Regions from separate parts of the Gilliamella apis genome, predicted to be linked through region 1. Evidence: riboswitches for the same ligand, from Rfam matches in the RefSeq annotation. Region 1 holds a riboswitch; each other region holds the start of a gene.
What was found. A riboswitch is a leader RNA that binds a small molecule or an ion and turns the genes downstream of it on or off. The one in region 1 is predicted to bind thiamine pyrophosphate.
Positions count from the first base shown of each region.

Region 1 (11,107 bases):
CCTTGGTGATGTCATTCTGATGATGTTGTTGCGAGTGATTAAATAATCAGGGCTTTCTTGACTTGGCAAATGTCCGCCTTTCATTAATACTGCCTGACAACCTAATTTAAGTAATTCATACCCCTGTTGTTGCATTTGCTCTTCGTTTTTTGCCTCACTACAATCAAGTAATGCAGCAGCTTCAGGTAGATTTGGGGTAATAATTGTGGCTAATGGTAATAATAGATCTCGAATAGCAGAAATGGCATCAGCTTTTAACAATGGATGTCCGCCTTTAGCAATCATTACGGTATCAAGCACAATATTGGCAATAGGGTTATCGTTTAATAGTTGAGCAACCGAAGTAACAATCTCTTTATTCATTAGCATGCCAATTTTAACACTATCAATGTAGATATCTTGATACAGCGTATTAAACTGTGCTTCAATAAATTGAGAGGGAATGGCATGTACACCATTAACGCCTTGCGTACTTTGTGCGGTTAATGCGGTGATCACTGACATACCATAAGCACCAAGTGCTGAAAATGCTTTTAAGTCAGCTTGAATACCTGCGCCACCACTAGGGTCACTGCCCGCTATTGTTAATGCAACTGTTGTCATGATTTGGTTTCCTATTTTGCTTGTTTTATTTTACTGATTAGGTCTGATGTAGCTTTGGCAAGATTAGCTTGTCCACATATTGCCGACACAACGGCAATACCTTCAATGCCAGTTTGGATTACTTCGGTTAAATTATTCACGCCGATACCACCGATCGCTACGGCAGGGCATTGTTTCGCTTTAACCAGTTCTTTCAATTGAGCAATGCCAGTCGCAGCTGCGGCATCCTTTTTGGTTGCAGTTGGATAGATAGGCCCTATGCCAAGATAATCAACTAAATGCCAAGGAACATTCTCTAGTTGTGATTGATTTGAAACTGAAAGTCCTAACCATTTGTCTGTGCCAATTAAGCGTCGAGTAACGTCGACCGGTAGATCGCTTTGTCCTATATGCACACCATCGGCATCAATGGCTAAAGCAATATCAACATGGTCATTGATAAATAGTGGAACTTGGGTACGACTTAACACTTCTTTGAGCGCTTGTGCGGCGTCATACCAATTTTTACCAGAGTATTCTTGTTCTGAACGTAGTTGCACGGCGGTAACACCATTCTCAACGGCAATTTTGGTGGTAGTGACCATGCCATCGATACCGCCACATAATAACGGATCGAGGACTAAATAGAGAGTTAAATCAAGTTGCTTTTTCATCAAATATCCTTATTGGTAATTTTGCTTAAATAGGGAAAGTTGGTCAATTATTGCCATAGCAAAAGTGCCTAAACCTGATTGTTTGTTAGCGAGTTCACCAGCTTTTTTCATCATAAAACAAGCTGTTGCGGTAGCGGTTAAACGATTACTAGTGGTTGCAATAAATGCTGCTACCATCGCAGATAACGAACAGCCGGTGCCGGTTACTCTAGTTAAAGCGATATCGCCACCGGCAATACTATAAATTTGTTGACCATCTGTGACATAGTCTATCTCACCTGTTATTGCGACAATGGTTTGATATTTTTGTGCTAATAGTATTGCTGCATTTAATGCAGAATCGGTAGAATCAAGTCCATCAGGCCCTTTCGATGATGATTGTTGACCACTCAATGCGAGAATTTCAGAGGCATTTCCTCGAATAACACTCGGTCTAAAAGTTATCAATTGTTTGGCAATTTCAGTGCGATATTTAAGTGCCGCACCAACCGCTACAGGATCCAGTACCCATGGTGTCTGTGTTTGTTCAGCTTTTGCTGCAGCTAACAACATACTATTTGCGCTGTGCTCATCAATGGTACCAATATTAATTAATAAGCTACTGGCAATAGTTACAAAGTCCTCAACTTCTTGTTTCGCAACGACCATTGCTGGTGAAGCACCAATGGCTAATAAGACATTGGCGGTAAAATTCTGTACAACATCATTGGTAATGCAATGGACTAACGGTCGTTGTTGTTTAACTTGCTCAATAAAGGGAATGGCATCATTGTTTTGGAATAACTGAATGGTAGACATATTCTTTCCTTATTTATTATTGATATTAAGGGAAGAATGTGTCAAAACGAATAATTAAGACGAAGACTTCCCTACGCTGGTATTAGCCAGATCAGGTTCAACGGGTAAAATCTCAGTTTTTTGTAGTAACAAAAAACACCCCGAGTCAAAAAACAATTAATAAAAACAGTTTAATTATGTACTGAGTTTATATTTTATACAAGCTATTGTAATAATCTTTCGATATCGCTAATAGATCGTCTATCTGGTAAGAAGATGATTAAGTGATCACCATCTTCGATCATTAAATCGGTATTAACAATAATCACATCTTCACCACGCACCACAGCACCAATAGTTGCCCCTGAAGGTAATTTTAGACTGTTAATATTTTTACCTACTAGTTTAGAATTTTCAGTATCACCACGAACAATCACTTCGACAATTTCTGATTCACCTTGCCGTAGTGAGACAACTTTTACCACGCCATTTTGTCTTACATGACTGAGTAATTCTGAAATAGTGGCATGTTGTGGTGAAATGGCAATATCAATCACGCTATCGTTAATTAACTCTAAATAAGCTTGTCGTTGAATAAGTACGATGACTTTTTTTGCTCCCATCCTTTTGGCAAGCATTGATGACATAATATTTGATTCATCATCACTCGTCACTGCAACAAAAAGGTCGGTAAGTTCGACTTGTTCTTGCGATAATAGCTCTTGATCCGATGATTCACCATGTAATACGGTAGTATTAACTAACTGCTCGGCAATTAGTTCTGCTTTTTCGGCATTACGTTCAATCAATTTAACTTGATAATCGTTTTCTAATCGCTTAGCTAAAGCAACAGCAATGCCGCCACCGCCACTAATGATTATTCGTTTATAAGGCTTTTCTAACCGTTGTAATTCACTGGTTACCGCTTTGATGTTAAGCGGTGGGGTAATAAAGTAAACCATATCCCCAGCTTCAATCAAGGTTGAACCAATCGGACGAATAAAACGATTTTTACGATAAATAGCTACCACGCGAGCTTCGACATGAGGTAAATGTTCTTTTAGCTCTGATAATTCACTACCCACCAATGCACCACCGTAGTAAGCTGTGACGGCAACTAAGCAGACTCGATTATCATAAAATGAGGCAAATTGTAGTGCGCCAGGAGATTGCACTAGTTGGCTGATATGATTGGTGATTAGATTTTCTGGGGCAATAATATGATCGATGTTAATACAATCTTTATTAAAAAACGAGTATCTTTCATCATTATATTCAGGCGCCCGAATTCGTGCCACTTTTTGAGGGATATTGAACATTACATGCCCAATTTGACAAGCCATCATATTGACTTCATCAGAATTGGTAACAGCGACTAACATGTCGGCAGATTCTGCACCAGCACTTTCTAATACTTGTGGATAAGATGATTTTCCACAAATAACTTGTAAATCAAAACGTTCTTGCAATGATTGCAATTTGTCATGATCTTCATCTACAACTGTCACATCGTTCTGTTTTTCGGTAACCAGATATTCGGCAAGAGCACTACCTGTTTGACCTGCACCAAGAATGATAATTTTCATAACTAACCTATGATAATCAAAAAGGCTTCAACGGCATTTATCATTAATAAAAACGATAATGCTTTTAGTCATTAAAGCCAATTGATATTGTTTAGCGTTAATTGCAATCTAGTTTTACGGTTAACTATACAAAACCGATTGCGTCATAAACTTTTTTCAACGTTGGCTCTGCTTTTGCACGAGCTTTTTGTGCACCTTCTTGCATAATTGTCAGAAGATAATTTTCATCATCACGATACTGATGATATTTCGCTTGTAAACCAGTTAACATATCAATAACTTGATTTGCGACCTCGGTTTTTAGATGGCCATACATTTTACCTTCGAATTCTTTCTCAAGTTCAGCAATAGGTTTACCCGTAATACCGGTTAAGATATCTAACAGATTTGATACCCCCGCTTTGTTTTTTAAATCATAACGTACGACTGGTGGTTCATCAGAATCGGTCATTGCCCGTTTAATTTTCTTCTCGACATCTTTTGGATTTTCAAGTAACCCAATAACATTATTGCGATTTTCATCTGATTTAGACATTTTTTTGCTTGGATCTTGTAACGACATAACCCGTGCGCCAACTTTAGCAATAAATGGTTCAGGAACAGTGAAGATATCGCCATAAAGGGCATTAAAACGCATAGCAATATCGCGAGAAAGTTCAAGATGTTGTTTTTGATCATCACCAACAGGAACTAAATTAGCTTGATATAACAAAATATCGGCAGCCATTAACACTGGATAATCAAAAAGCCCGGCATTTATATTTTCTGAATGACGAGAAGATTTATCTTTAAATTGTGTCATACGACTAAGTTCACCAAAATAGGTATAACAGTTTAATGCCCAACCTAATTCAGCATGTGCAGGCACATGGGATTGCACAAAAATAGTACTTTTTTGTGGATCAATACCACAGGCTAGATAAAGTGCTAATGTATCAAGTGTTGCTTTACGTAACTTATTAGGATCTTGGCGTACCGTGATCGCATGTTGATTGACGATACAATAAACGCAATCATATTCATTTTGTAAAGACACCCAATTCTTTAAAGCACCTAAATAGTTGCCTAATGTTAGTTCTCCTGATGGCTGAGCGCCACTAAATACAATTGGTTTACTCATAATTTATTCCTAATTTTAACTTATTATTTTTTTGCATCAGCTTTTGGCTGAGGTAGTAGGGTTAATATATCTTGAAAATCATCAAATAAAAAATCGGGTTCACTTGTTGCAATTGATTCGCCATAATTATAACCATAACTTAACGCAACAGTAGGGCAATTAGCATTTTTGGCAGCGGTAATATCATTTTTCGAATCACCAACAAATAATAACTGATCATTGTATAATCCAAATGTTGCCATGACTTGATAAAGCGGAGCAGGGTGTGGTTTTAATTTAATTACATCACCACCGCCGAGTACTAATGAAAAATACTCTTTGATACCTAATGAGCTTAGTAATCCCGGTAAAAATTGTGCCGGTTTATTAGTTACAAGAGCTAAAGGGTAATGATTTTCATAAAGAGCTTTTAAGGTCTGTTTTACATGAGGAAACAGTGTTGTCTGTTCATCCATAACCTTATCATAATGCTGACTAAATATTTGTTTAGCTTCAGCAAAATATTCTTTTGACGGATTAATATCAATAGCTTTGAAAACGCGTTCAAGCATCACATCAATACCATTACCTACCCAGTTTTTAACTTGTTCATTGGTAACTGTTGGTAAGTTTAGATCTGCCAACATTTTCTGGGTTGCTAAAGCAAGTCCAGGTACGCTATCTACTAATGTTCCATCTAAATCAAAAGCGATAGCTTGAATATCATCTAATTTAGCCATGTTTTACTCCTGCTAACTCTTTACGCATTGCATCAATTACCGTTTTATAGTCAGGTTGACCAAATATCGCTGAGCCAGCAACAAACATATCGGCTCCTGCCTTGGCAATTTCAGCTATATTATCTACTTTTACACCGCCATCAATTTCTAGGCGAATATTTTTACCTGAATCAATAATGCGTTGTTTAACTTGCTGCAACTTTTTAAGCGTTGCTGGGATGAATGATTGACCACCAAAACCTGGGTTAACACCCATCAATAAAATAATATCAACTTTATCCATCACATAGTCTAAATGGTCAAGTGGTGTTGCCGGATTAAGCACAATACCGGCACTGCAACCATGATCTTTAATTAATTGTAATGAACGATCTAGATGAATTGTCGCTTCAGGATGAATAGATATGTTTGTTGCTCCAGCTTTGGCAAAAGAGGTAATTAGCTCTTCAACTGGAGAAACCATTAGATGGACATCAATTGGCGCACTAATTCCATAGTCTCGCAGTGCCTTACAAAACATACTACCCATGGTTAAATTGGGAACAAAATGATTATCCATCACATCGAAATGGACAACATCCGCTCCTGCATCTAATACTTTTTGGGTATCTTCACCAAGACGAGCGAAATCGGCGGATAGTATTGATGGTGCAATAATAAATTCATTCATAACATACCTCTACTCATAAACACCTTATACTTAAAAATAGCTTAGGATTTTTGGTACAAGGCCAATATTTCATCAATTTTTTTGCGTCCTTCGCCAGCGCAGCTAATTGAGCGCCGCATTTCTGCTCGGTAAAGATGGCGCGCTTTACTATATAACGTTCTGGTATAGTGAGTATCATGATTTGATACCAGAACTGGAATCTCTTTTTTATAGGCAATTTGCTCCGCTAATTGTGACAACCTTTGATGTTCATCAAACCCAAAATTATTAGAATAGTAGGCGGTAAAACCTGCTGTTTCATTAGGTGATAAATAAGGTGGATCACAATAAATAACTGAGTTACGTTTCGCCATTTTCATCGCTTTATGATAAGGCGTACAGACAAACTCAGCATTTTGTGCCTTTTTGGCAAAGAAATAGAGTTCCCTTTCCGGGAAATAAATAGTCTTGTAACGGCCAAATGGCACATTAAATAAACCACTATTATTATAACGACATAGGCCGTTGTAACAGTGACGATTTAAATAGACAAATAAAAGCGATCGCAAATATTGATCTTTACTATAATTAAACACATCACGTAGTTGATAAAATGCTTCAGCCTGATTATTTTGATCATTAAATAGTAATTTAAGATCATTAATGAACTGCTCCGGATTGGATTGTAATAACTTAAATAGTGCAATTAGATCATGATTGATATCAGCTAAAATATAACTTTTGAAGTTAGTATTTAAAAAAACGGAACCAGCGCCTACAAAGGGCTCAATGAGTTGTTCACCTTCCGGTAGATACCGTTTTATAGTGTCTACAAGCTCATATTTTCCTCCAGCCCACTTTAAAAAGGCTCGTCGCTTCTTCAACGGAAACTCCTATTTTGTCATTGGTAGGATATATGAACGATATCCTTTACTATTTTGCCGATTTTTCTTTATTAATCGTTGCGCCAGATTTAACCCAAGGTTTATCTTTTTGTAGTGCATCAGGCAAAGACTTGATTGCTTTTTTAGCTTCAGCAGCAGAATCATACGTACCATTAACTAAAATAAACCATTTGGCATTATTCTTCTTAGTTTCATAAATTTGGTAATTAGTTAGATTATGTTCTTTTACTAATTTTTTTAAACCTTCAAGCGAAGTTGATGCACTAAGTTGAATTGAAAACTGATTACTCTTTATTTTGTCAACTTTAGTCAGGTTATTATTTGCTTTAGATTCAACCTTGTTCGGCGAGGTTGGTCTATTATTCACATTATTATGCGATAAATTATTATCCTGATGAGTATTCTGGTCAATCTGTGACTCAGGTTTACTCTCTGGTAAAGGTTGACTGTTGGCTCCATTACCATTATTACCGGTCAATTCGCTACTGTTTTGTTGTTCATTAACATCGGTAATTGGTGCCGGCGCCATAGGCGCTGGTACCGTACTAGATGCTTGACCTTGAGTTGTATCTGTTGCAACGTCATTGGCTTGCGTTGTTATGGTTGGTTCAGGTTCTTGCGTCGTCGAAACACCGCTAACTTCAGGTGGAGTTAGTGGGGTAGGTGTTTTGGGTTTTGACGAACGCAATAACATTGCGCTAATTAATAAGACAATAATAACAATAGTTAACCCCATAATTATCAATTTCTTTTTCGAATAATGCTGAAAAAAATTGGCAATACTAAATGAGGGCGTAGACGGCTTATTGGATTGTTCTGATATATAACGATCATCTTTATCTACACGCATATTAACTCCTTAACCTATTAATAGGTTTAATGCCTTATAACCAACCATGGTTTATCGATCAATGATTTAAATTTGTTCTATTTTATCAATGATATATCCAGCAACACCTTTAGCACTTTGCTCATCGGTTTTAATTGTGATGTCAGCAATTTCTTCATAAAGAGGATCTCGTTCCTGAGCTAATTCTTCATAAAGTTCGCGAGGGGTATTGCCACCTTGTAATAAAGGACGACGTTTATCTTTTTGTGTTCTTGCCATTTGTTTTTCAATTGTTGTTTCTAAATAAACGACAATACCGCGTGCTGATAAACGATTACGCGTCTCTTTCGATAGTACTGAACCACCACCGGTAGCAAGTACTACACCTTGTTTTTCAGTCAATTCATTAATGACTTTCTCTTCTCTGGCTCGGAATCCGTCTTCACCTTCTAAGTCAAAGATCCATGCAATATCAGCACCTGTACGTTTTTCAATCTCTTGATCAGAGTCAAAAAATTCCATGCCTAACTGTTGTGCAATTTGTCGGCCTATTGTGCTTTTTCCTGCCCCCATTGGGCCAATTAGAAAGATATTTCGCTTTTCTGCCATTGTAGTTTCATCATCTATTAATTTTGGTTAAAATTTACAACACAATATCAATTTTCAATGATTTTTATCATCATTTTACCTTTGAATTGTGTAACTTTCTTGGATCTCCGTCTAACGACAAAAATTTAGGTCGGTAATTATCTCAATAGATAGCCCTATTTTGCAACAGGTATTTACTAATCAGTTAACTTATCCCCGCTTGATGTAGGTCATGAATATTAAGTGCTCCAACTAATTCACCTTGATTATTGACTACTGGCGCAGCTGTAATATTATGATCATTAAATGTTTTTAAGGCTTCGACCGCTTTCCAATTTTCCGGTATTTGATATCCTGGACTGGTCATTACTTCGATAATATTGTCTTGTAGTGTACCATGTTTTAATAGTAATCGACGCAAATCCCCATCAGTAAAAACGCCAACAATTTTATTATCATCTTGGCATATTGCCACTAATCCTACACCCGTTCGACTTAATTCTAACATCGCATCGAGTACCGTTGCTGATTGTGAAACTTTAGGAATTAAATCGCCTTTACGCATAATATCTTTTACGTGATTTAACAATTTAGCGCCTAGACTACCAGCAGGATGTGAACGAGCAAAATCTTCTTCTTTAAAACCACGAGCACGCATAACGGCAATAGCTAATGCATCACCCATTAATAATGTATTGGTTGAACTTGAGGTTGGTGCAAGTCCCATTGGGCATGCTTCTTTCTCAATTGAAATGTCTAATACAGCTTGTGCTGCTGTCGCAAGTGGCGAATCAAGTCCACCAGTAATAGCGATAACCGGAATATTCATGGCTGCAAGGATTGGTAAAATAAATTGAAACTCCTTTGCTCGACCAGAATAAGAGATCAAAATTACTACGTCGTTTTCGGTTACCATGCCTAAATCACCGTGTAAAGCTTCAGAGGGATGCATAAAAAAAGCTGGACTACCAGTACTAGCTAATGAAGCGGCGATTTTTTTTCCAATATGTCCTGATTTACCAATACCTGACACGACAACTTTTCCCTTGGTGGACAAGATGAACTGACAAGCTTTAATAAAGTCTTTGCCAAGCCGTGCTGGTAACTTTTGTGCTTCGTGAAGTTCAAGTTCAAGAAGTTCTCGACCATATTGTAACAATTTATCCATGTTTACTTGCCTATAGAATTAAATTTACACAAAAATTAAATTTATAATCAATTTTATGATTATATTTAATCAGATTATGTTAGATAGTCTAACAATTAACTATTGAATATTCAAAAAGCTTTTAGAATTAAAAAACAAAATTAGTGAAAGAATATTTAAGAAAGTTTTTTCAATAGCAAAAAAATTGAGGAACTGGGTTTTTTAAAGGGTTAAAACTCTATTTTTTAGACTTCAGTCAGTAATAATATTTACAAAATTTAACAATTTAATCGTTAAATAAAGTTGCGTAGATTTTTTTTATTACTATACTTTTTAGATGATTTAAACCGCACTATTCGACGAGGAATTAGGCAGTTTAAATAAAATAAAGTTAAATAAAACATAGGATTACTTGACAATGAGCGTCGAAATGGATTATAATTTACAACACCCAACACCCAACACCCAACCTGCCAAACTTATCCTTTAAATTGGTTTAGTTTTAACAAGCCAAGTTCATTATTTCTGCATAGTCTGTTTTATCAGCAAAATTTCAAATCACTATTAAGATCATTTTTATTCTCGCCGTTTTTGTTAACTTTTCTGTCTATTCTATTCCTGTCATTTTCATTTAATAGTCAAGCATTGTCGGCTCATACGACAAATGTTATTCACGGTACAGCGCCATATTTGACTTTTGATGGTGGACAAACACGGGTCACTGATACTAATAATTTATTAGCTATAACGTTATCGAATGGTGAAAAAATTACTCCAGAAACAAATAATTCTTCGGTAACACCTATTGTGTTACCCAATGCAGGGGAAAGTTTTGCCAATATTGGCATGATGATACCAACTAATAGCAATTCAATTTCGTTAACTTCTCTTATTGGTTCACCGTATAACTATTGGCGAGATGATGATGGTGATGCTAGTATTACGGCTACTGGTGATCTAAGTTTATCTATTGTTGATAAGTTTAATCAATCTGTATCACGTAATACTGTACTAACAATTTGTAACTCACCTTATAAAGTCAAATTAACTAGTACTAAAGGCATATTACAAACCCGTTATGGTGTGCCAAATAGTAGTAATTTTAGTGCCAGTAGTGTGACTTATTACATTAACCCTAAAGCAACACCCGTGGTTTGTTTTGCTAAACCTGATTTAGAATTTGGTAAACTAGAGCATTTTACTGATGGTGATCATGATTTCCGCGGGCCACCCACCATGTGGAATGAAAATAGAGGGTTTATTCCACAGTCTACAGACCCATCGTCTTACCATTTAAACTTCCCGACAACAGGTATGTTGGATATATATTTTGATTTAGAAATTGGTGGTAGTAACCAGGCCTTATCTTGGTCTTCAGTTACTGATGGTGATGGCAGAATTAGCGTTATCTTTTCGAATGTATCAAATACAAATGTTCGCGTTCAATTAAAAGGGCCTCATGCCCGGAGTAGTCAAGAGAGAGAGTCAAAGAATCCTCGTAAGGTAGCTATACCATCATTACCCCAGACTT
Region 1 is NZ_CP132381.1:918,506-929,612, forward strand. It holds gene thiD (bifunctional hydroxymethylpyrimidine kinase/phosphomethylpyrimidine kinase) at 1-603, opposite strand, end outside; gene thiE (thiamine phosphate synthase) at 615-1,256, opposite strand; gene thiM (hydroxyethylthiazole kinase) at 1,266-2,045, opposite strand; TPP riboswitch at 2,106-2,207, opposite strand; gene trkA (Trk system potassium transporter TrkA) at 2,258-3,619, opposite strand; gene trpS (tryptophan--tRNA ligase) at 3,744-4,739, opposite strand; gene RAM17_RS04300 (phosphoglycolate phosphatase) at 4,763-5,458, opposite strand; gene rpe (ribulose-phosphate 3-epimerase) at 5,451-6,128, opposite strand; gene RAM17_RS04310 (Dam family site-specific DNA-(adenine-N6)-methyltransferase) at 6,170-6,991, opposite strand; gene RAM17_RS04315 (SPOR domain-containing protein) at 7,041-7,862, opposite strand; gene aroK (shikimate kinase AroK) at 7,929-8,450, opposite strand; gene gutQ (arabinose-5-phosphate isomerase GutQ) at 8,635-9,597, opposite strand; gene RAM17_RS04330 (hypothetical protein) at 10,222-11,107, shown strand, end outside.

Region 2 (11,107 bases), 420 kb from region 1:
GCTTGGGGATTAGGTAGTTTATTAGTTTTACGATTCTTCATTGGTATGGGGCTAGGTGGTGAATTACCTGTTGCATCGACGCTAGTTAGTGAAAGTGTTGAGCCTGAAGTACGTGGGCGCATTGTGGTGAAAGCTTTTGGGCTGTAGGTTGGATTTTAGCTGCGCTAATTGCTTATTTTCTAATTCCTCTGCCTGCAGTTGGTTGGCGTGGCGCAATGATATTATGTGCAATACCGGCTTTTTACGCGCTTTACTTACGCTTTAATTTACCAGACTCACAATCGTATCAACATCAAAATAGCCATGCTCAAACAGAGCCAGTTATCAAAAAAATACAATCACTATTATCAAACTCATTCCGACGTCAAACGATAATGTTATGGATAGTATGGTTTTGTGTAGTATTTTCATACTATGGCATGTTCTTATGGTTACCAAGCGTAATGATGCTTAAAGGCTTTGATATGGTAAAAAGCTTTGGTTATATTCTCATGATGACCTTAGCCCAATTACCCGGCTATTTCACAGTTGCGTGGTTGATTGAACGAGTAGGGCGTAAATGGGTATTAATAGCATATTTATTGGGTACTTTAATCAGTGCTTATTTATTTGATATTGCTGACTCAATTAACCAATTGCTTATCAGTGGAGCATTATTATCATTTTTCAATTTAGGAGCATGGGGAGCAATGTATGCTTATACACCAGAACAATATAGCACCAATATTCGTGCTACCGGTGCTGGTATGGCTGCATCTATTGGTCGAATTGGTGGCATATTAGGTCCATTAATGGTTGGATTCTTAATGGCTAACCAAGTTGGTGTAAGCATGATATTTGCGCTATTTAGTTTATCAATTCTGGTTGCTATTTTAGCAATATTATTGCTTGGCAAAGAGACCAAACAAACTCGTCTTTTATAACTAATTAACCACCTTAGTTGTTTTAGTTGCGGACGTTTTATTATATTATGACTAGTTCTGTATGGCGATTACGTCCGAGCAAAGAGGGTTTGCGCAAACCCTCTTTACCAACTACAGCCAGTCTTGTCAATGTTGGCGATAATGAAGTTGTTGAAGTAAATCATAATGAAAATAGGAAACACATTGGATAATTCTACATCTAAAATTGAAATAAAAGCATACTCTTCACTCTATGCCATTGAAATATGCGATTTGTTTCATTCGACTATTCATGCTATTGATACCGATATTTATAGCAAAGCAGAGCAAGAAGCATGGTGCCCAACACCACCAGATTATCAGATGTGGCTAAAACGTTTAGATAACACTCAGCCTTGGATAGCTATCTTTGGCTCACGCCTTGCGGGATTTATTGAACTTAAAGATGATGGTTACATAGACTGTTTTTACGTGCATCCTGACTTTCAAAAACGAGGCGTAGCTAGAAAACTCTATAACCATGTGCTCGATTTGGCCCACCAGAAAAATTTTTCACAATTAAGTGTAGATGCATCAAAAGTGGCCATGCCAATTTTCCAAAAATGGGGTTTTATAATAAAGCGAGCTAACAAAATATATAGAAAAAATCAGGTCCTAATAAATTACCATATGTATAAAACACTTTGATTTTTATTGTGGCCTTTGTACGGTAAAGCTTTACTTAGACTAAATTCCTAACCGCGCTTTTTTGAGGCATTTGGGTTTATATTTAGACCTAAATACCTCTAGATAAGTGACTATTTATCGTCATCTCCCTGTTTTAGGCGCAAATTTCCTGCTGAACTGTTATTTGTTCCTGACAAAACACAGCCTTGTCAAACATCCATGTTTGTCATGCTAACCTTACTCAGTTGTTAATACTGCTAATGTCGTAATCAGTTTTTGTACATTGCTTCTTAAGCTTAACGATAATATAAAAGCAAAAAAATTCAGCAAAGCAATTTGGCAAACCAAAGTAAATTTTTTTATTTTTTATTTTCAAAATATTACTAATTTTGCCAGTTATTTTTTATCATTTTATTTACATAAAATTGTCTAAAAGCTAGGTAGGACAAGGTTTAACTCGCTGATTATCTATGATAGATTAATTTCTCCATTCACATTTAAGCAGGCAGGTTGATCTTGAATCTTTCCCCTAAAGCTTTCCATTATTTAGGCGTCGTTGCAACGATTGCATCATTAGGCATGTATGTGTCATATATCCCACAAATTATCGACAATCTTCATGGTTTTAAAACCAATCCAACTCAACCATTAGCAGCAGCAATTAACTGTTCATTATGGGTTTGTTATGGATTATTACAACCTAAAAAAGATTGGCCGATTGCTATAGCTAATTCCCCTGGTGTTTTGTTTGGTTTGATTGCGTTTTTTACGGCATTGTAAATATATTGTTATACTTCTTTGTATTATTTCAATACAGCATAATTTAAACCTTATGCTGTATTTTTTTATCAAAATTTTATCAAATTGTTAGATGATTTCTGTTGACAAATATAGAGTATTTATTTTCAAAAATAGGTTTTTATATTGCAGATTAAATTTTAACCTTGAGGTTAAATTCATAAATATCAATTTGTTATAGAGTTATCAACAGGTTTGTTAAATACTTATCAAATAATTAAGTGAATAATTCACAAGTTAGTTTTGAATAAATGAAAAAGTTTTAGTTTGTGTTATTTGATTCAATCATTGTCATCTATTTGCGATTCGATTATATTGGAGATCCGGCTGTTTATTAAACAGAGTTTATTTTTTAATACTCTTTTATATTAAGTGGTGATGTTATTAATTTAGATGTCGACTTAATCGTATGAGCGTTAAAGATATAAAATAAGGAAATCAAAATGACTAACATTAATCTTTCTGACGATTTGATAAAAGATTTTATTTATTCTATGTACCGTAAAGAAGTATTATTAAATTTAAAAGGGGTTGTTTTGACTGATGAAGATCGTAAACAACTTCATGAAAAAAGAGATTTTGTTAATCGATTGTCTGAAACTGAACTAGCCGATATTCGCTGTTGGGTTTTAGATAAATTGAAAGTACTTGAAAGCCAGCATAAGCAAGATTAATCGGTTAGAATCTTGCGCTAACTTCATTAATAAATTGATAAAATTTATTTATCATATTGCTTATAACAATATGGACAGTTTTATCAATCGTTTTACAATGCAACAAACTTATTATTTATAATTTATAGGAAAGGGTATGAAAAAGTTAGTCATGGTTTTATTGTTAGGTCTTCCAATGGTTGCTGCTGCTTCTAATTGTGAAGAAATTAGTGCCAGTATCGCTGAGAAAATCAAAAACAATGGTGTTGATGAAAACAGTTTTCAATTAAATTTAGTTCCATCAGAACAAGCTGAGCAAGGCGTTGCTGGTAAAATTGTCGGATCGTGTGACCGAGGTCAACAAAAGATTGTATATATTCGTTCACAAGATAATTCAGTAACAACTGAAGCAAAACAACAAGAACCTTCAAATTCTAATCAGCAAGCCGAAAAAGCTGAATTAGAGAAATCTTCTCAACAAGAAATAGTTGCGCCATCTTTAGAAGATAATCAGCAAATTGACTCGAAGACAGAATAATCACTGATTATTAGCTACAGTTATAGAAGATCTATCGGTTAGTTAATGAAGAACATTTGAATAAATAGTAACGGTTAATAAACTATTATTTTTACAAAAATTGTTAGTTATTTTCTGAGCTATTATTCATCTGTATTTATCCGGGGTGCCTTAGGCTGAGATTATACCCGTTGAACCTGATTCGGTTAGTACCGACGAAGGGAGTATAAAACACGCTTTTCTGCAAGTCTGTTGTACTCCTTAATTACTAATTTTTATAAAAAGGAGTCGTCATGTCGTCATTTTATTCACTTATTGAATCATGCCAAAGTGATTGGGATAACTATATTCAACATGAGTTTATTCAACAATTAGGTAAAGGTACATTAGATATTGCCTGCTTTCAACACTACTTAAAACAAGATTATCTTTTCCTTATCAATTTTTCCCGAGCATGGGGATTAGCAGTGTATAAAAGTCATGATCTGGTTGAAATCAAACAATCTTTAAATAGCTTGAAAGCAATTGTTGAAGTTGAACTAGACTTACATATTGAATATTGTAAAAAGTGGCAAATAACTGAGAACGAACTTAACCTATTAACTGAAGCCAAAGCAAATAGTGAATATACGGGTTATGTATTGGATGTCGGATTACATGGGGATATATTAGATTTGCATATTGTATTAGCGCCTTGTTTAATTGGTTACGGTATGATTGCTGATTGGCTAACCAAACAACATTGGTATGATGCTAACAACAATAGATATAACAGTTGGGTTAACATGTATGCAAGTAAGGAATTCCAACAAACAATGCAAAATGAAATTGCGTTGATTGATCAGCGCTTAGTAAATTTGGATGCTAGTCATATTGAACATTTAACAAAATTATTCAGGCAAGCAACTAAACTTGAAACTGGTTTCTGGCAAATGGGATTAGATAAAAGTATTTAAATAATAAGCATACTTTACCACTCTGGGTAAAGTATGCTGAATTTGAACTATATTTAAACAATGTTTAAACTAAAGTAGTTTTGAATAATCTCGTTTGGTGGCATCGTCCCAAACGCTTGCTTGTACTTGGCCAATATGTTGTTGCTGTAAAAGTAACATGGTTAATCGTGATTGGCCAATTCCACCACCAATTGTTTGTAAAAAATCACCATTAGCTAATGCTTTATGCCACGCATATTGGAGGCGATCTTCATTATTCGTCAGTTTTAATTGTCGTTTTAAGGTTTCTGGATCGACACGGATTCCCATAGACGAGATTTCAAAACCACTATTTAAAACAGGATTCCAAACTAAAATGTCACCATTTAAGCCTTTTGAACCCATTTCATTATCACTACTCCAATCATCATAATCAGGAGCACGTACATCATGTTTTTCGTTATTTGATAATTCACCACCAATACCAATTAAAAATACGGCGCCTAACTCTTTGGTAATTGCATTTTCACGCTCTTTCGGTGATAAATTTGGATAACGTTTTAACAGTTGTTCACTATCCATAAAGGTAATTGTTTCGGGTAAAAAACGTGATAGATGATATTTTTCAGAGACTGCTTTTTCAGTCGCTTTAATTGCACTATAAATTTTTTCAACCGTTTGTTTTAAATAAGCTAAATTGCGATCTTCGGGACGAATCACTTTTTCCCAATCCCATTGATCAACATAAACAGAGTGAATAGGCGAAAGTTTATCTTCATCTGGGCGCAGAGCTTTCATATTTGTATAAATGCCTTCACCAACAGGAAAATTGTGCTGACTTAACGTTTTACGTTTCCATTTAGCTAGTGAATGAACAACTTCGAATTGTGCATTAGGAATACTTTTAATATTAACTTGAACGGCTTTTTCGGTACCTGACAAATTATCTTGAACGCCATCACCAATTTGACTCAATATTGGTGCTTGAACTTCAATTAATGATAGATTATTTGCTAATTGCTCGGCAAAAAATTGTTTAACAAAATTGATTCGTTGTTGCTGCTCTTTAAATGATATTGTCATGTTTAGTCTCGAAATATAAAAAAATTTGTGTTGTTAAATTAAACTAGAAAGCAGAAATATGCAAGTTTAGTTAACTGGCTTAAACTAAAGATCAAAAACTATCTCAATTACTTCTAAAATATATTTTTACTAATAACTATTTATGATGTTTTTACAAACTAATTATCTTTTATCTATTGCTAATAATTAGTGTCAGGACCACTTAGTTATTAAATCAGCTCACACTAAACATAAAAGTTTATTGTTTGCCAATCAGTTTGGTGAGTTTTATTTAGCGACCTTAGCAACGAGCTGACAACTGAGTGAGGTTAGCATGGCAAACAGGGAAGTTTGACAAGGCTGTGTTTTGTCAGGAACAAATCACAGCCGGTGCGTTAAGAGCGAACGAAGGCGGAAGGCAGTCACATCGTGACCACTTGCGAGGTCGCCGCGGGAGATGGTAAAGCGGGTTGCGCCAACCCGCTTTGCTCGGACGTAATCGCCGTATAGAACTAGCTACCAAACAACAAAACGTCCGAAACTCACCGAATAAAAAAATTTGAGGAGAGGGGGTTTTTAACCTCGATACTATTCCGCAAATTTATTTTTATGATCATATCGATTATAGTGAATATCATCGCTAATTAAATAGTTATAAATATCATCAACAATTTTTATACCATTTTTTTGATAATCGGCTTCACGTTTTTTGCTTCGTTCTCCCGGGAAGAAAACTTCACTATTACCTTTGGCTGGTTTAGTTTGTTTTAGTTGGTCTAGCATAGTAGACATACATTGTTTAAATATATCAAGGCCAATAAAATATTCAGGATTGATAACAATATGCAGATGGCCAAGGTCACGCCCTTTGGATAAATCAGCATACATGGATGAAACATTTTTACCAAATGGTAAGCCAAGTAATATGCCAGAAAGTACATCAACCATCATCATTAATCCATAACCTTTAGCATCGGCAATCGGTAATAGTGCATTTACTTTATATGGATCAGTAGTAGGCTCACCTAATTCATCAACCGCCCATGTAGCTGGAATTTGGGCACCTTTGGATCTAGCATATAATACTTTTCCCCAAGCTTGAACTGTGGTTGCCATATCGAATGAGACAATTCGCTCGTTATTGGTGGGAGCAGCAAATGCAATAGGATTGGTACCAAAAAATTCTTCAGCGCCACCATATGGAACTGCCATTGGATCAGATTGGCACATGGATATGGCGACTAAGTTTTGTTTGGCTGCCATCTCGGTAAAATAGCACAGTGAACCACTGTGTGACATTCGACGAATCCCAACTACTGCAACACCATTTTTCTTCGCCATTGCTATCGCTTTGTCCATACCGACCTTAGCAGCAACTAATCCACAACCATTATCAAAATCTAAGATTGCTGACGATGGGCCAGTTTCTTTATAAGTGACATTAGGATAGGGAGTCATGCCACCTTTGGCAATCCGTTCCGCGTAATATTCAACTCGTACGGCGCCGTGCGAGTGAATACCTCTGGCATCGGCAAATGCCAGTGTATCAGCGGCGATATCGGCATGCTCTTGAGTTAATCCAGCTTTATGTAACTTTTTGGCAATCAAGTTATGTAGTGTTTGTCTGTCTAATCTCATATTAAACTCCTGTCCAAGCTATCTATCCGTTACTGCTGAGTTTTATAGGTGCTATTGGCTGATAATGGTACCTTTGGTTTTTGCTAATAGCGATTCAATATCGGTTAAATTACCGATATAAGCGGTGTTACCTGTTTGCTCAACAAATTCAATCACTGATTTTATTTTGGGTCCCATGGCGCCATCATCAATAGCCATTGGTTGTATACGTTTGGTATCGACTTTACCTAAAGCGGTTTGTTGTGGCGTACCCCAATTTTCATACACTGCATCTGTATCGGTTAATATCATTAGATGGTCAGCTTTTAATTCAATAGCGAGCTGTGCGGCACTATGATCTTTGTCAATGACAGCTTCAACACCTTTATAACCAGTATTATCTTTTATTACAGGTATACCACCACCACCGTTACAGATAACGATAGTATTCTGGCTTAGCAATTCTTTAATAGTATCAAGCTCGATTATTTTTTTCGGTTTTGGCGATGCCACAACTCGACGAATATATTTACCATCTTGCTTGAATTGCCAACCATATTGATTTTGTAGATTCTGTTGTTCTTCTGGTTTATATACAGGACCAATATATTTGGTTGGATCTTTAAATGACGGATCGTTATTGTCGACCTCAACTTGGGTTAATACGCAGGCGACTTGGTTGATATTTTCATATTGTTGTAAGCTGCGTTGTATCATATAACCTAACATGCCTTGGGTTTGTGCAACTAGGACATCGAGAGGATAGGCTGGCACGCTTGGATAACTGGCATTTTGTAAGGCAAGTAGTCCTACTTGGGGGCCATTGCCATGGACAATTACCAGTCGATATTTATTGGCTAATTTTGCAATAAATTTGGTGGTGCTGTTGATATTTTGATATTGGTTATCAATAGAAAGTAATTCGTTTCGTTTTGAAATTGCATTACCACCTAGTGCAATAACTATCAGTTCCATATGCTGTCCTTTGAGATATTTAGCTAATATAGTTTATTGTTTAGATATTTACATCGCGATGACAATCTTTGGAATAGATATAACTCAAAGGTTGTTGGCCTACCGCATAACAAGCTTGCAATGCATAAGCACCCATAAAGATATAATCATCCTTTTTTACTGGAATCCATTGATTATCAAGTAGGTACATTCCTTCACCGTTGAGTAGGTAGGCGCCATGCTCTTGTACATGAGTCTCAATATAGCCATGGCTGGCACCGGGTAAAAAGGTGAGAATGTGAAAGTTCATATCAAAACCGAGCTCTTTAGGCAGTAGGTCTTGAATAAATACGTTATTCATATTTTCATAATTAACACGTTCTAATTGCTCAACATGATTGACAATAACTCGTGTTTGGTAACCTAAAATAGGATTGTAGCGACGCTTATATAAAAATAAGCGTGATGAAGAAACTAAATTTTGTAAGTAAAGTTTAACGCCAGCAGGGCAATAGATATATCCGCCAGCATGGAGATCATATGATTGTTCATTTGCTTTAACCTTGACTTCACCTTCAATCACATAAGCAAATACCTCAATACCATCATCACCAAATCCTTGTAAGTTATGACCACCTTGATACATGGTAACCAGATAATCAACAAACGAAGCGCCTAATTTAGGGGTAGCTAAGATAGTTATGTCACAATTTTCAAAACCAGGAATAATATTTTTAACTAAACCATCTGGAGGAATTAAAGCGAAGTTTTGACGTTTGATAACTGCGCGTGATGCTAATAGGTCTTTTGGGTAACCGGTATTATTATTGATATATCCCATAATGATCTCCTTGGAACATATAATGTTCGGTCTGCTATGGTTTTTAGGTGCAACGAGCGTGAACCTAAAAGCATAACTTGGTGTACTAATTTTTAATTGGTCGACCATTTACTCGGGCTATAGATCGATAAATAGTCGACATTTTGCGCAATCAGTAAGTTATATGTTTACGCAAATTAATTAAAAAGAATAACGCCGTTGCAATGATTAATATTGCTATAGCAACGTAAAAACCAGTAATTTTGGTACCGGTTATATCCGCTAGTAAGCCTGTCAACGGTGGTGCAATAACGGATGAACTCATACCAAAAAAGTTAAATACACCAAATGCAGTGCCATAACTGTTTTTTGGGGCAATGTCAGCAACGTGAGAAATTAAAATCGGTTCAACTACAAATTTGCCAAACAATCCATATAAGATTAAGCCGATTAGCAACAATGTGATGGTAGCTGATTGGACTGCCATTAACAGTGTTAACGCTGAAAGCAGCTCTAATACGATAATAAACATCAGTCGTTTAGATCTAAATTTATCAGAAATTTTGCTGATAACTAATGCACCAGGAATAGCAGCAAAGGCAACCAATGAGGATGCTGAACCAACACTACCGCCGGAAAAACCCCGTTCAGTTTCAAGAAAGTTGGGTAACCAACTTACTACCATGTAATAGCCATAACAAGTGGCAAAGTACATGATATAACAAGCAACCATTGGGCTTGTAAAAAAGCTGTGTTTCTGTTTTGTTGTCGTTTCGGTTACGGTTTTATGTTTTTGCTGTTTGTTGCGTGCTATAACTGTTTTAATCGATGGCTCTTTAATGATTATGGCAAATCCAGCTATTAAAGCGAGAGTTAATGCTGCAATAATGAAGAGCATATATTGCCATGGCATATCTAATGATTTAACTAAAAAGCTGGTGGATAGTAAACAAATCCCCATACCTAATGCTGCACCAGTATTGATAATTGCCGAGGCAAAGCTACGATGTTCAGCAGGAATATTTTCTGCTGATAGTGACCATGCAGAACCATAATAAGAACCACAACCTAAACCAGCAAGTAAGCTGCCGATATAAATCATCATCATCGAATGAGCATTACCAATTATTGCCGCTGCAATAGTGAACAAAATAAAGCCTGGTATAACCACGGCTTTTTTACCATATTTATCGACTAAGATCCCTGCTGGGATTTGCATCAGGGTATAAGAAAAAAAGTAACAACTAGCAATTAAACCTAGTTCAGTATTTGATTGTGGACCTACAGTTTGTTGAATTTCCGGAAAAAGCGCCGCTAAAACAGGGCGATATATCCACATTACTAACCAACCAAGGAATAATAAAGCAACGATTTTATGCCAGTACTGAATGCCACCTTTTGTTTCTATTGTTGTCATTTTACTTCCTTATTATTCCTGATAAGCCAATTGGTAAAGCGCATAGGTTAATGCTTTTATGCCTTCTACTAAGTCTTCAGTTTTAGTATCTTCTGCTGGATTGTGGCTTATACCTTTGATACTTGGAACAAATAACATGGCGGTAGGTACTCGTGGTGCAAAAATCTGTGAGTCGTGACCAGCACCGCTGTGCATAACACGATAGCTAAGGTTTTCTTGTTGACAGATATCTTTCAACATTTTGATTAATTGATCATCCATTGGGATTGGCAATTCATCCATCCAACGATTTATTTCGATCTCAAGACCGAGTTGTTTAGCGATACCGAGCATATCGGCTTCCAATTCTTCAGTGAATTTTTTAAGTTCAGCTTGATCAGTATGACGACAGTCTATCGTAAACATCACTTCACCAGGCACCACATTAACTACATTGGGTTTAGGATCAACATGACCAAAGGTTAATACTAATGGATCGCCTATCTTGATCGCTTTATTGATAGATTCGTGGCAAATTCGGCTAAAGGTATAGATAGCATCTTTACGGTAACTCATTGGTGTGGTGCCTGCATGATTGGCTTCACCAACTAGGCGAACATTATAACGGCGTTGGCCTACGATGCTGGTAACAACACCAATGCTTTTTTGTTCTCTTTCAAGCACACCACCTTGTTCGATATGAAGTTCTAAAAAGGCTTTGATATCAGTTCGTGCTTTTTGGCTGTTAAATTTAAAACCACAGCTGCTCATAGCATCAACAAACTTG
Region 2 is NZ_CP132381.1:1,335,397-1,346,503, forward strand. It holds partial or broken gene RAM17_RS06095 (MFS transporter) at 1-923, shown strand, start outside; gene RAM17_RS06100 (hypothetical protein) at 971-1,114, shown strand; gene RAM17_RS06105 (GNAT family N-acetyltransferase) at 1,107-1,589, shown strand; gene RAM17_RS06110 (SemiSWEET family transporter) at 2,148-2,348, shown strand; gene RAM17_RS06115 (hypothetical protein) at 2,810-3,040, shown strand; gene RAM17_RS06120 (DUF1161 domain-containing protein) at 3,177-3,557, shown strand; TPP riboswitch at 3,689-3,778, shown strand; gene tenA (thiaminase II) at 3,830-4,492, shown strand; gene asnA (aspartate--ammonia ligase) at 4,562-5,554, opposite strand; gene RAM17_RS06135 (hypothetical protein) at 5,857-5,997, shown strand; gene allD (ureidoglycolate dehydrogenase) at 6,122-7,171, opposite strand; gene RAM17_RS06145 (carbamate kinase) at 7,223-8,125, opposite strand; gene allE ((S)-ureidoglycine aminohydrolase) at 8,166-8,945, opposite strand; gene RAM17_RS06155 (MFS transporter) at 9,097-10,341, opposite strand; gene allC (allantoate deiminase) at 10,354-11,107, opposite strand, start outside.
Region 2: another riboswitch for thiamine pyrophosphate. It lies ahead of tenA (thiaminase II); the one in region 1 lies ahead of thiM (hydroxyethylthiazole kinase).

Region 3 (11,107 bases), 1.0 Mb from region 1:
CAGTGCGGAATTAGTAAACGTTTTAGATAAATATCCTGATGAAAATTTGAGACAAAACATTGCTAAAAATTTGTATGACCAAGGTGTAAATTTCGAAACCCAAAACGACTATAAAGCTGCATCTGAGACATTTAGTCAAGCATCATCAGTATATCAACCTCTAGGTAAATATAAAGACAGTGACAAACGTGCGTATAATAATGGTAAAAAACAGGCTACTTTAATGGCTGAAGAGGCTTATCAGCAGGCAAAAATGCTTTCAGAAATTGCAATGCAACGCCTAGAATTTCGTCAAGTTGCCAAATATTATGAGCAAGCCGTGGATGCTTATCGTCATTATGGACGTTATAAAGATGCTACTTCTTTAGCTAACACCTATAAACGCAAAGGGATAATAAAAGTTTATTGCTATGCTTCCGAATACTGCTCTGAGGTAAAATTGGTACTAAATAAGGATTATATCACCTTTGTTTCTTCTCCAGTTGGTGCTGATCTCAAAATTAAAATAACTGTTGATAAAGAATATAACAATACAAGATCACAGATTGACATACCAAACACCCGAAAAGTATTTGATAAATACATAGAACATATCGATGCTCAAGGGAATAGGATTCAAATCCCAACGTTAAAAGATGAAACTTACTATACGAAATTGGATACTAATAACAATAGTTTAAGTCTAGAGACAGTAGTAAGGATGGAAGGAATTATTGACTTTTCTGACACTATCTATGCAAGAGCTTCAAGCTATTATGAAAATGAAGATGATTTACTACCAGTAGCAAAAAGAGAACAGATCACTAAATTAAGATCATTGCTAGAAAGTACTGCTCAAGATCTTTCTTCCCTTTAATGGACAATTTTCAACAAGGAAAAACATGATAAGAATTATTATTGCCGGTTTATTAATGTTTTTATTAGTGAGTTGTAGTCACGAACGCACATTTCAAGAAGCGTACGCTGAAGGAAGTTATATTGAAAGTATCAATTTATTAGCGATAAAAATAGAAGAAAAAAGTGAGGCAAACTTTAAGCAAACTGATGCAGCCCAGCTGCGTCAGTTAGTTACCGAGGTGATGAACAAATATGAAAATGAATTAGCTAATACCACAAAGACCAATGATGAACAACGCCAAGAAACATATGAGAAATTATTAGAGCTTAATCAGCGGTTGAGTGATCACTTTTACAGTTCCGAATTAGCATTCTTTTTGGATAAATATCCTAGTGAACGTTTAAAACAAAATATTGCTAACTTTTATACTCAACAAGCAAATGCTATCCCAACTAATTCTGCTGGTGATTATGAAAAAAAAGCAGCGCTATATAAAAAATCTTTAGATAGATATTACGATAAAAATATCGAAAAAGCCTATATTCATGCGGATACTAAATATAGGCAACTTGTGGCACAAACATTATACAATCTTGCTAAACAGGAAATACGCAGAGGTGATTATAATGCAGCGGTAGCTTGTTTTAGAACTATTATTGATATTTATAAGCCATTAGGTCATTACAAAGATACTGAAAAATTAGCTCATTACTATGAAAAAAAAGCGATCAGCCAAGAAGCGTTTAATTCTTATTCTGAAGGTGAAAAAATAGCTAAAAATGCGACTCGGAGTTATCAATATCGACAAGCAGCAACAAATTATCAACATGCCGCGAATACTTATGCAAAGTATGGTAATTATCGAGATTCGGAACAAAAAGCAAGAGACTATGCTAACAAGGGTAAAATAAGACTATATGTGACAGGAAATGCAAATTCATTTTCTAATTTTGTTGAAGATTATTTCAAAAATGATGATGCTATTATATTAGTTTACAACAGCAGTGATAGTGACATTACTATTAATCTTAGTGAAGATGAGCGATATTCTGAAGATGGCGGTTCAGTAACAAATGACACTAAAAAGAATGGTGAAAAAGAATATAACTTAAGAACTGAAACATTAGTAAATAATTATAGTTTAAACCTTAGCATAAATATATTTGGATTAATTGGTTATTATGACAAGTTTTTAGCTGAAAAAAGTTCAAGGCAAGTTAAGTATACTTATACTGGTGATAAACCTAGTTATGAATTTGATCGTACAGATGGTAATTATTATTCTAGAAGTGAATTAAGACAACAAGCTGAAGATGAAATAAAATCAAGACTTAGCAATTACTTTTCTCGGGTTTCTTCAGCAATTCATCAATTATAAATGATCACCAATAAATAAAATCCCACTCAGTTATTCTCTAGGTGGGATTTTTATTATTAAAAATATTTAAATCTCAGTTAAATTTTTAATCAAATAATTATGCAAGACCTAAAACCATTCGTCCATTTCGTGTAGCAACATTAACTACATTATCTAAATCTGTATAACGGCATCCAGTCACCAATAATTTAAGTTCCTCCCACATATTACCGGTTGAAAAAGGTAACATATAATCACTGACGTTATCAGTCCCAATAGCAACAGGTATCCCAGCTGCAGCAAGTTCATCGACTGGCGTTAATGAATTTCGGGTAGGGCCATGTTCTTCACGGCGCGGGCTATCGATCCAAGCAAATGGGCAAGCAATTACCATCATTTTAGCTTCTTTCATTTTTTGATAGAGTTTTTGACGATATTCCAAACTATGAGCGGTAATTGAAATACTATGAATAGCCACCACGCGACCATGCATACCATGCTCAATGGTTTTATCAGTAAGTTGCTCGGTTTCGATTTCATCTGATGAGTTAAATTGGTCAACATGGACATGTACCATTTTGCCTAATGTTTTACCGGTTTGCATTAACACATCTAAATGTTTTAATCCCATGCCTTCACCATGATCTCGCTCATCACGACGCGGCAAACCACCAATAATATCCACTAAATCAGCACCTTTATCAAACCAGTATCGGGCTTCTTTATCAATGACTCCTTTAAGAGTTTGATTGACTAATTTAATCGTAATATCGTTTTTATATGTTTCACGAGCGCGCAGAGCTCCTCTAATTGCTCGCTCTTCGGCAATCGGATCAATATCAACAAATGAACCCATGGCAGTAACACCTTGTTCAATCATGCGTTCAACCGCCATGCTAAAATGTCGATAATAATCATCTTCGGTCATTGCTGCTTTCACTTTATCAAGCGTGTCCCATTTTTCAATTAAAGTCTGTTTTTGGTAGACATCAAAACTATCTACAGAGATAGTAAAAGCACGATCAGCATGCATATGTGAATTAACCCAACCACCATTTTGTTTAATTTTGTTCATCAAATATGCTTTTAAGCTCTGATCTCGACTAGTTGATAACATTTGTTTATTATCGGTCATAATGCGCCTCTAAAATTTGGTTACTATTAAGTTTTAATTAAAAATGGATAAAAAAAATCCCCCAAAAAGGAGGATCACAATAAACCTGTTAGGATATTTCTTATAGTAATGAAAATACAAGTTGTCATGGAAGTTTACACTTTATTATTATTCCTAAGTGGGAGAGATTTTAATGGATTCATTGTTAAGATCAAGTATTTTAATTTTGAAAATATTTAAATAAATGAAATGGTTAAAGTATTATTTTTTAGATTTTTCAAACTAAAAAAAAGTCTATTTATCATCTCAAAGAGTAAACTATTAAATTACATATACCTAACTTACTATTTAATAATAAGTATAATGGTCGAAAAAATGAGATTAGCATGATTATTAAAAAGCTGTTTATTCTTAACAGTAGGATTTCAATCATTACAAAACAAATTTACTTATAAGGGTGAAATATGTCACAACTAAACATTATTGCCACTATTACGATAAAACCAGAGTATCATGAAGCATTTAGACCGATATTTAAACGATTAGTTATCGGTAGTCGAGCTGAACACGGCTGTGTTCGTTATGAGCTGAATCAAAGTATTGAGAATCCCAATATTTATATAGTAGTAGAAACGTGGCAATCACAGCAGGCGATTGACTTACATAATACAACGCCACATTTTGTTGAATTTGCTAATTTTGCTAAGAAGCATGTTGATGGATTATCGATTTGTATAGCTAAACAGGTTGATGTCTAAGCGGATAACTAAACACCAACAAAACCACCGATATTTAATCATATCGGTGGCAAATGAGCTTACATTTTGTCAACGGTTTTAATGCCAAGCATATCTAAACCCGTTTTAAGCGTTTTGGCTGTTAATGAGGCCAGTTTCAATCTGCTAACTTTTAAACTTTCATTTTCCGCGGCCAAAATTGGGCAGTGTTCATAAAAACTTGAAAATAGGGTAGCGATATCATACAGATACGCACAAAGAACATGTGGGGTACCTTCTGCGGCAACAGTTGTGATTGTTTCATCAAATTGATTCAAACGAATTGCTAACGCTCGTTCCTTTTCAGTTCCTAAATCGATATGACCATCTAGATTGTCTTCATTGATATTCGATTTTTTAAATACTGAAAGTACACGGGTATAGGCATACTGTAAATAAGGTGCTGTATTGCCTTCAAATGACAGCATATTATCCCAATCAAATACATAATCAGTTGTTCTATTTTTGGATAGATCAGCATATTTAACCGCACCAATGGCAACTGCATCAACCACTTGAGCAAGCTCGGCATCAGAAAGATCAGGATTTTTGCTTTTAATTAATGTTGCTGCTCGCTCTGTTGCTTCATCGAGTAGATCATTTAGTTTAACGGTATCACCTGAACGCGTTTTAAATGGTTTACCATCTTTACCTAACATCATACCGAACATATGATGTTCAAGTTTTAAAGATTCTGGGACATATTTTGCTTTATGCACAATCGCCCAAACTTGTTCTAAATGTTGGTGTTGGCGTGAATCGGTATAATATAAAATACGATCCGCGTGTAAGGTTTCATAACGATATTTTGCACAGGCAATATCGGTTGTTGCATAAAGATAACCACCATCTCGTTTTTGGATGATAACACCCATTGGTTCGCCTTCTTTATTTTTATACTCATCTAAAAACACAACAATAGCGCCTTCACTTTCAACGGCTAATTTTTTCTGTTTAAGATCGGCAACAATGCCCGGTAGCATGCTGTTATAGATACTTTCACCCATGGTATCTTCTAGTGAAAGTGTGACATTGAGTCGTTTATATGTGGCAATATTTTGCGTCATGGTAATATCAACCAGTTTTCGCCACATGTCACGGCAATACTCATCACCACCTTGAAGCTTAACGACATAATTACGGGCTTTTTCAGCAAAGACCTCATCTTCGTCATAATGTTTTTTGGCTGCACGATAAAAAGATTCTAGATCCGATAGATCCATATCGTTGGCCTGTTCATTTTGCATTTTTTCAAGGTAAGCGATTAACATACCAAATTGAGTTCCCCAATCACCAACGTGATTAGCTCGAATCACATTGTGACCAAGAAAATTTAAGACTCTAACACTCGCATCACCAATAATCGTTGAGCGTAAATGACCAACATGCATCTCTTTTGCTACGTTTGGTGCTGAGTAATCAACCACAATAGTTTGTGGTTTAGCCGGTAAGGTGATATTCAATTTATCGCTACTTAATGCTACTTCGTTCTGCTCGGCAATCCAACTATTTTTTAAAAAGATATTAATAAAACCCGGTCCAGCAATTTCTACTTTATCGGCAATATCTTCAATATCCAGATGTTGTAATACTTTTTCTGCCAATGCGCGTGGTGGCATACCCAATTTTTTAGCGGTAGCCATGATACCATTTGCTTGATAGTCACCAAATTGAACTTTGGCTGATTGCTTGATTAAAGCATCACAGTTTTTATCTGCACCAGCCATAATCATTGCTTGCGAAACTCGTTGCGTTAATAGTTGTTGAATGTTCACATTGTACCTAATCAATAATCATAAAATGAGGCATATAATACCGACAAACACAACAATTGTCACTGATTGCCTGTAATCTTACCTTGTTTTAATTTGTCTAAATTTGTATTTATCAACACATCGCCTGTTTACAATTCTATTTGCTACCACTAAACTACTCATCGTTCTCAACGGGGTGCCCTGAAGGGCTGAGAGTGTCAGAAAAACTGACATAACTCGTCGAACCTGAACTGGATAATACCAGCGGAGGGATTTGAGTTATTATATCTGCTCAAACCTTTTGTCTTTTACACATTACTTTGGAGGCAAAATGTTTCGTAAAAACTTTTTACTATCTGTTATATTTTCATTTTCACTATTTAGTCATCTAGCTAATGCACAACAACCAACTCTAACCGTTTATAGTTACAATTCATTTATGTCACAGTGGGGGCCGGGTGAAACAATTAAAAAAGGCTTCGAAGCGCAATGTCATTGCCAACTTGATGTTGTCACATTGGGAGATGGCGTATCTGTTTTAAATCGGATTCGCCTCGAAGGCGACAAAACAAATGCTGATGTTATTTTAGGATTAGATAACAACCTATTAGCACAAGCCAAGCAAGCGGATATCTTAATTCCGCATCAAATTAGTAAACCCGATAATCTCAATACCGATTGGTGGGATGATAGTTTTATTCCTTATGATTTTGGCTATTTCGCTTTTATCTATAATCAAGATAAAATTAAAAATCCTCCTCATTCATTACATGAATTGATCGAAAACAAAGCTAATTGGAAAATCATTTATCAAGATCCTAGAACCAGTACTCCAGGATTAGGTTTTTTGTTTTGGATGAAAAAGGTCTATGGTGACGAGGTGGCAAATGCATGGCAACAAGTGGCTAAACATACGGTCACAGTAACCAAGGGTTGGAGTGAAGCTTATGGTATGTTCTTAAAAGATGAGGCTGATTTGGTATTAAGTTATAGCACATCGCCGATAGCACATATTATTAATGAAAATAATCATAGCTACGCAGCCGCGATTTTTGATGAAGGTCACTATCGCCAAGTCGAAGTGGCTGGCATCATTAAATATAGCCAAGAAGTCGATTTAGCTCGACAATTTTTACGTTACTTACTAACACCCGAGATACAACGACAATTTGCTGAAAAAAATGTGATGTATCCAATAATTAAAACGGATCTACCCGATGCTTATAAGCAAATTAATACCATTGATAAATCGCTAGAATTTACACCGGAAGAGGTTGAAAAACATCAAAAAGGCTGGATTCGTGAGTGGCAGTCAGCAATAAGTAAATAGTTAAGTATTATTAATGTTAAAATTCAGATCATTATTACCAGGTATTAGTGCTGCTAGTTTAATTTTAATCATATTAAGTTCAGCACTTCTCGCTATCTGGAAATTTGCCTTGCAGTCAGGAAATTTAAGCATCTATTTTGATAGTTACATATTGCACATTATATGGATAACTTTTTACCAAGCTGTATTGTCGACATTATTATCACTAATCACAGCCATATTAATGGCTAAAGCATTATCTTTAGTGGATTTTAAAGGTAAAAACTTGTTATTGAAAATGATGCCTATTACCTTTATCTTACCAACACTAGTTGTTGTGACTGGTTTACTATCGGTTTACGGGCGACAAGGTTTATTATCAAATATCTGCCAAATATTACACATACCATTCTCATTTTCAATTTATGGTTTACAAGGCATTTTATTGGCGCATGTATTCCTGAATTTCCCTTATGCCTGCTGTCTATTTTATCAAACCTTACAAAGCGTACCTATTGAACAAAAACATTTAGCTGCACAATTAAATTTTACTAATGTAACCTTTTTTAAAATTATTGAATGGCCATTACTGCGTAGACAAATATTACCTATGGCGGCATTAATTTTTATGTTATGTTTTTCAAGTTTCGCCATTGTGTTAGCACTAGGTGGAGGGCCTAAATATACCACGCTTGAAGTTGCTATTTATCAAGCAATTCGTGATTTTGAACTGTTACAAGCAGCATTACTTGCCTGTCTACAATTAGTTTGTTGTATTGCCTTCATTGGATTAATGCAAAAGATAAACAGAATCGATAAAAAATTAACGGTAAACTTTACTCAAACAGACTATCGTTTACCTTTACCCAAAGGATTAAAAATTGTTAGTTCAGTGCTAATTTTGATCGGTGGATTATTTATATTGTTACCTATGCTGACTATCCTGTTTCAAGGTATCTATTTCTTTCAATTCTCATTGTTGACCTTTTCATTACAGCAAGCTTTACTTTTTTCAATCATTATTGCTTTTGGTTCATCAATTATTGCCATGATACTGGGGTTACTATTACTTTGGACCAATAGTCGATTACTGATAAATAGACAACCTCGATTGAGTAATGGACTATTATTAATTGCATCACTTATTCTAGCCATACCAAGTATGGTATTGGCATCAGGATTATTTTTATTACTATTTGACTATAGTAATAATGCCATTTTTATCTGCTTATTGATGATGGTTTGTAATGGATTGATGGCGTTACCATTTATTATAAAAAATCTTGCCGTACCAATGTATGATATTACCGCTCGATATTGGCGACTCACCCAATCACTGAATATCAATGGTTTAACTCACTTTTATTTAATTGATTTTAGAGGATTAAGAAGAATAATATTAATGAGTTTTGCATTTGCTGGCATATTGTCATTGGGCGATTTTGGTGTAATTGCCTTATTTGGTGGGCAGTCAGTCACCACTTTACCTTATTATTTATATCAACAGATATCGCATTATCATTACAAAGAAAGTATAGTAACAGCGGCAATTTTATTAATTTTATCATTTAGCTTATTGGTTGTTATGGATTATGATCGAACTTCAAAAAACTGAGTATCAATATGATAACTTCAACATGCACTTTGTGCTTAATATTGCCGCTAAAGAAAGAGTGGTCATTGTTGGCCCAAGCGGTGCAGGCAAAAGTACATTACTCAGTTTAATAGCCGGATTCATTTTTCCCAATGGCGGACAAATCATTCTCAATCAGCAAAATGTTACTACCACTTTACCGGGTAAACGACCCGTATCGATGCTATTCCAAAACAATAATTTATTCAGCCATCTTACCGTAGAACAAAATATAGCGTTAGGTATTAAACCATTATTAAAACTTAGCCGAGCAGAACAGACAATAATTGGTGACATATTAGTGCGTGTCGGATTGGAAGGCTTTAACCAACGTTATCCCGAACAACTTTCAGGAGGTCAACGGCAACGTGTTGCACTGGCACGCTGTTTAATACAACATCGTCCAATTTTACTCCTTGATGAACCATTTTCTGCGCTTGACCAAGCATTACGTTTTGAAATGCTAGCTCTTGTTAATCAAGTTTGTAGCGAATTCAACCTTACTTTAATGATGGTCTCGCATTATTTGGATGATTCTCTTCACCACTTCTCACGTTGCCTCGTTATTGATAATGGAAAAATTATTTTTAATGCAGCTCCAAATCAGCTTAATGAAAATCAAAAGATAGCGGAGTTATTAGGTATTGAAAGTTAGGATTTTAAGTTGAAAAAGTTGAGGAGAGTTTTTTAAATAATTAAAAACTGTGATTTAGCTGGTTATCTTACTAATAATATTTACAAAATTTAACAATTTAGCCTCAAAAAGTGGTTGCGAGGTTTTTTTATGTCTTTATAATTTTAAACAATTTTCAGTAGGATTATCGATCATTATTTAGTTAATCAAACTAACAATTGAAGATAAAATATCAAATTAAACATAAAGTTAATTGACAGGATGTCGAATATGCATTATAATTTAAAACACCAAACACCAAACACCAAACACCAAACCTGCTCAACCTATAATTTAATTACAGCTAATTACCTCAATCCAAGTTTACTTTTTCACGATAATTTATATTTTCACAGAAAATCCAAGTTAATATCTAGTCTTAGTCCATATCAATTTAGTCAAAGAACAAAAAAAACAAAACGCTGTTTAGTTCAGCTTTCACCTGGTGGAGATTTGATAGCAAATACAATGTGTTGTATTTTTTCTTTAACAAATTCTTCATTATTATCCGTTTGTTTATCTCTGGTTAAACCGTTTATTTATATTTTATTTATTTTATGCTTTTTAGGCGTCAGTCAAAAAAGCCTAGCACTTACAGCACATAGTATAAATGTCATTATTGGTAATAAACCGAAAGTTGTCGGTATTGAAGGGGCATCGAAAAAACATGGTTTTACTGTTAATGGTGTTTTATATAGTTCAAATACCAATAACTTAAGTGACACACAAATCAATCAGTTTGATGGTAATTTAACAATTAAGGACTTTATTATTAAAGATTATGCAATGAATGATTTAGATGTGACGGCTAATTATGATGATACCGATGGTGATGGCATTCGCAATAACACTCCGTTCACCGTAGAAAAAACAACCTATAGTTGGTTTGATAATAAAGGGATAAAAATCGAAAATAATGAAAAAATAATTGGTTGTGCTAGTGACATTTCCATGCCGTTAACTTTAACTATTACAACGAAAGTAAAAACCTATTCCGAATATGGTGTTCCTAATGAAAGCGAATATGTTGATATCACTCAAAAATATAAAATTATGGCTAAACCTGAAATCTGTTATGCTAAACCTTATGGAATGATACTGTATCCACAATATGTTTGGGGAAGTGTTAGACCAGTACCATATCAAGGAAGTCTTGATTGTCTTTTATCTGGTTATGCTGAGCATGAATTTGAATTATCTATGGATGAAAATTTTGTAGATCTTAGAGAGACAAGAGGTTGGAATTATGATAATAGCCGAGAAAGGGATAGCTATTGCGGTGGTGGTTATAATGCGAATGTTTTTGATCCAGTTAATGGTTTTAAAGTGTCAGCTTCTCCTCATTTCCCTACCACAGGCTTTCCAGGAGCAAAATTTCAATTAATTATGACAGGTCATCAAGATGATTTTGAATATACGTTTTCGGCAACGCCAAATGATAGTATTACGGTTGATAAACAAGGTTATGTTATGTTGATTAAAAAGCCGATAGGTCCTGTCACAATAACTGCAAAATTTAAACATGATGAACAAATTCCTGAACAAAATTATACTTTCAATTTAACCGGTATATGGGCTTTACCTCAGGGACAAATTGATAAAGTTTATACTTATCAGCAAGTCGTTAATATGTGCGGAGGGGAGTCTAAATTG
Region 3 is NZ_CP132381.1:1,928,846-1,939,952, reverse strand. It holds gene RAM17_RS08915 (hypothetical protein) at 1-856, shown strand, start outside; gene RAM17_RS08910 (hypothetical protein) at 882-2,216, shown strand; gene RAM17_RS08905 (amidohydrolase family protein) at 2,314-3,330, opposite strand; gene RAM17_RS08900 (putative quinol monooxygenase) at 3,774-4,067, shown strand; gene argS (arginine--tRNA ligase) at 4,127-5,860, opposite strand; TPP riboswitch at 6,022-6,130, shown strand; gene thiB (thiamine ABC transporter substrate binding subunit) at 6,171-7,169, shown strand; gene thiP (thiamine/thiamine pyrophosphate ABC transporter permease) at 7,183-8,763, shown strand; gene thiQ (thiamine ABC transporter ATP-binding protein ThiQ) at 8,741-9,436, shown strand; gene RAM17_RS08875 (hypothetical protein) at 9,686-11,107, shown strand, end outside.
Region 3: another riboswitch for thiamine pyrophosphate. It lies ahead of thiB (thiamine ABC transporter substrate binding subunit); the one in region 1 lies ahead of thiM (hydroxyethylthiazole kinase).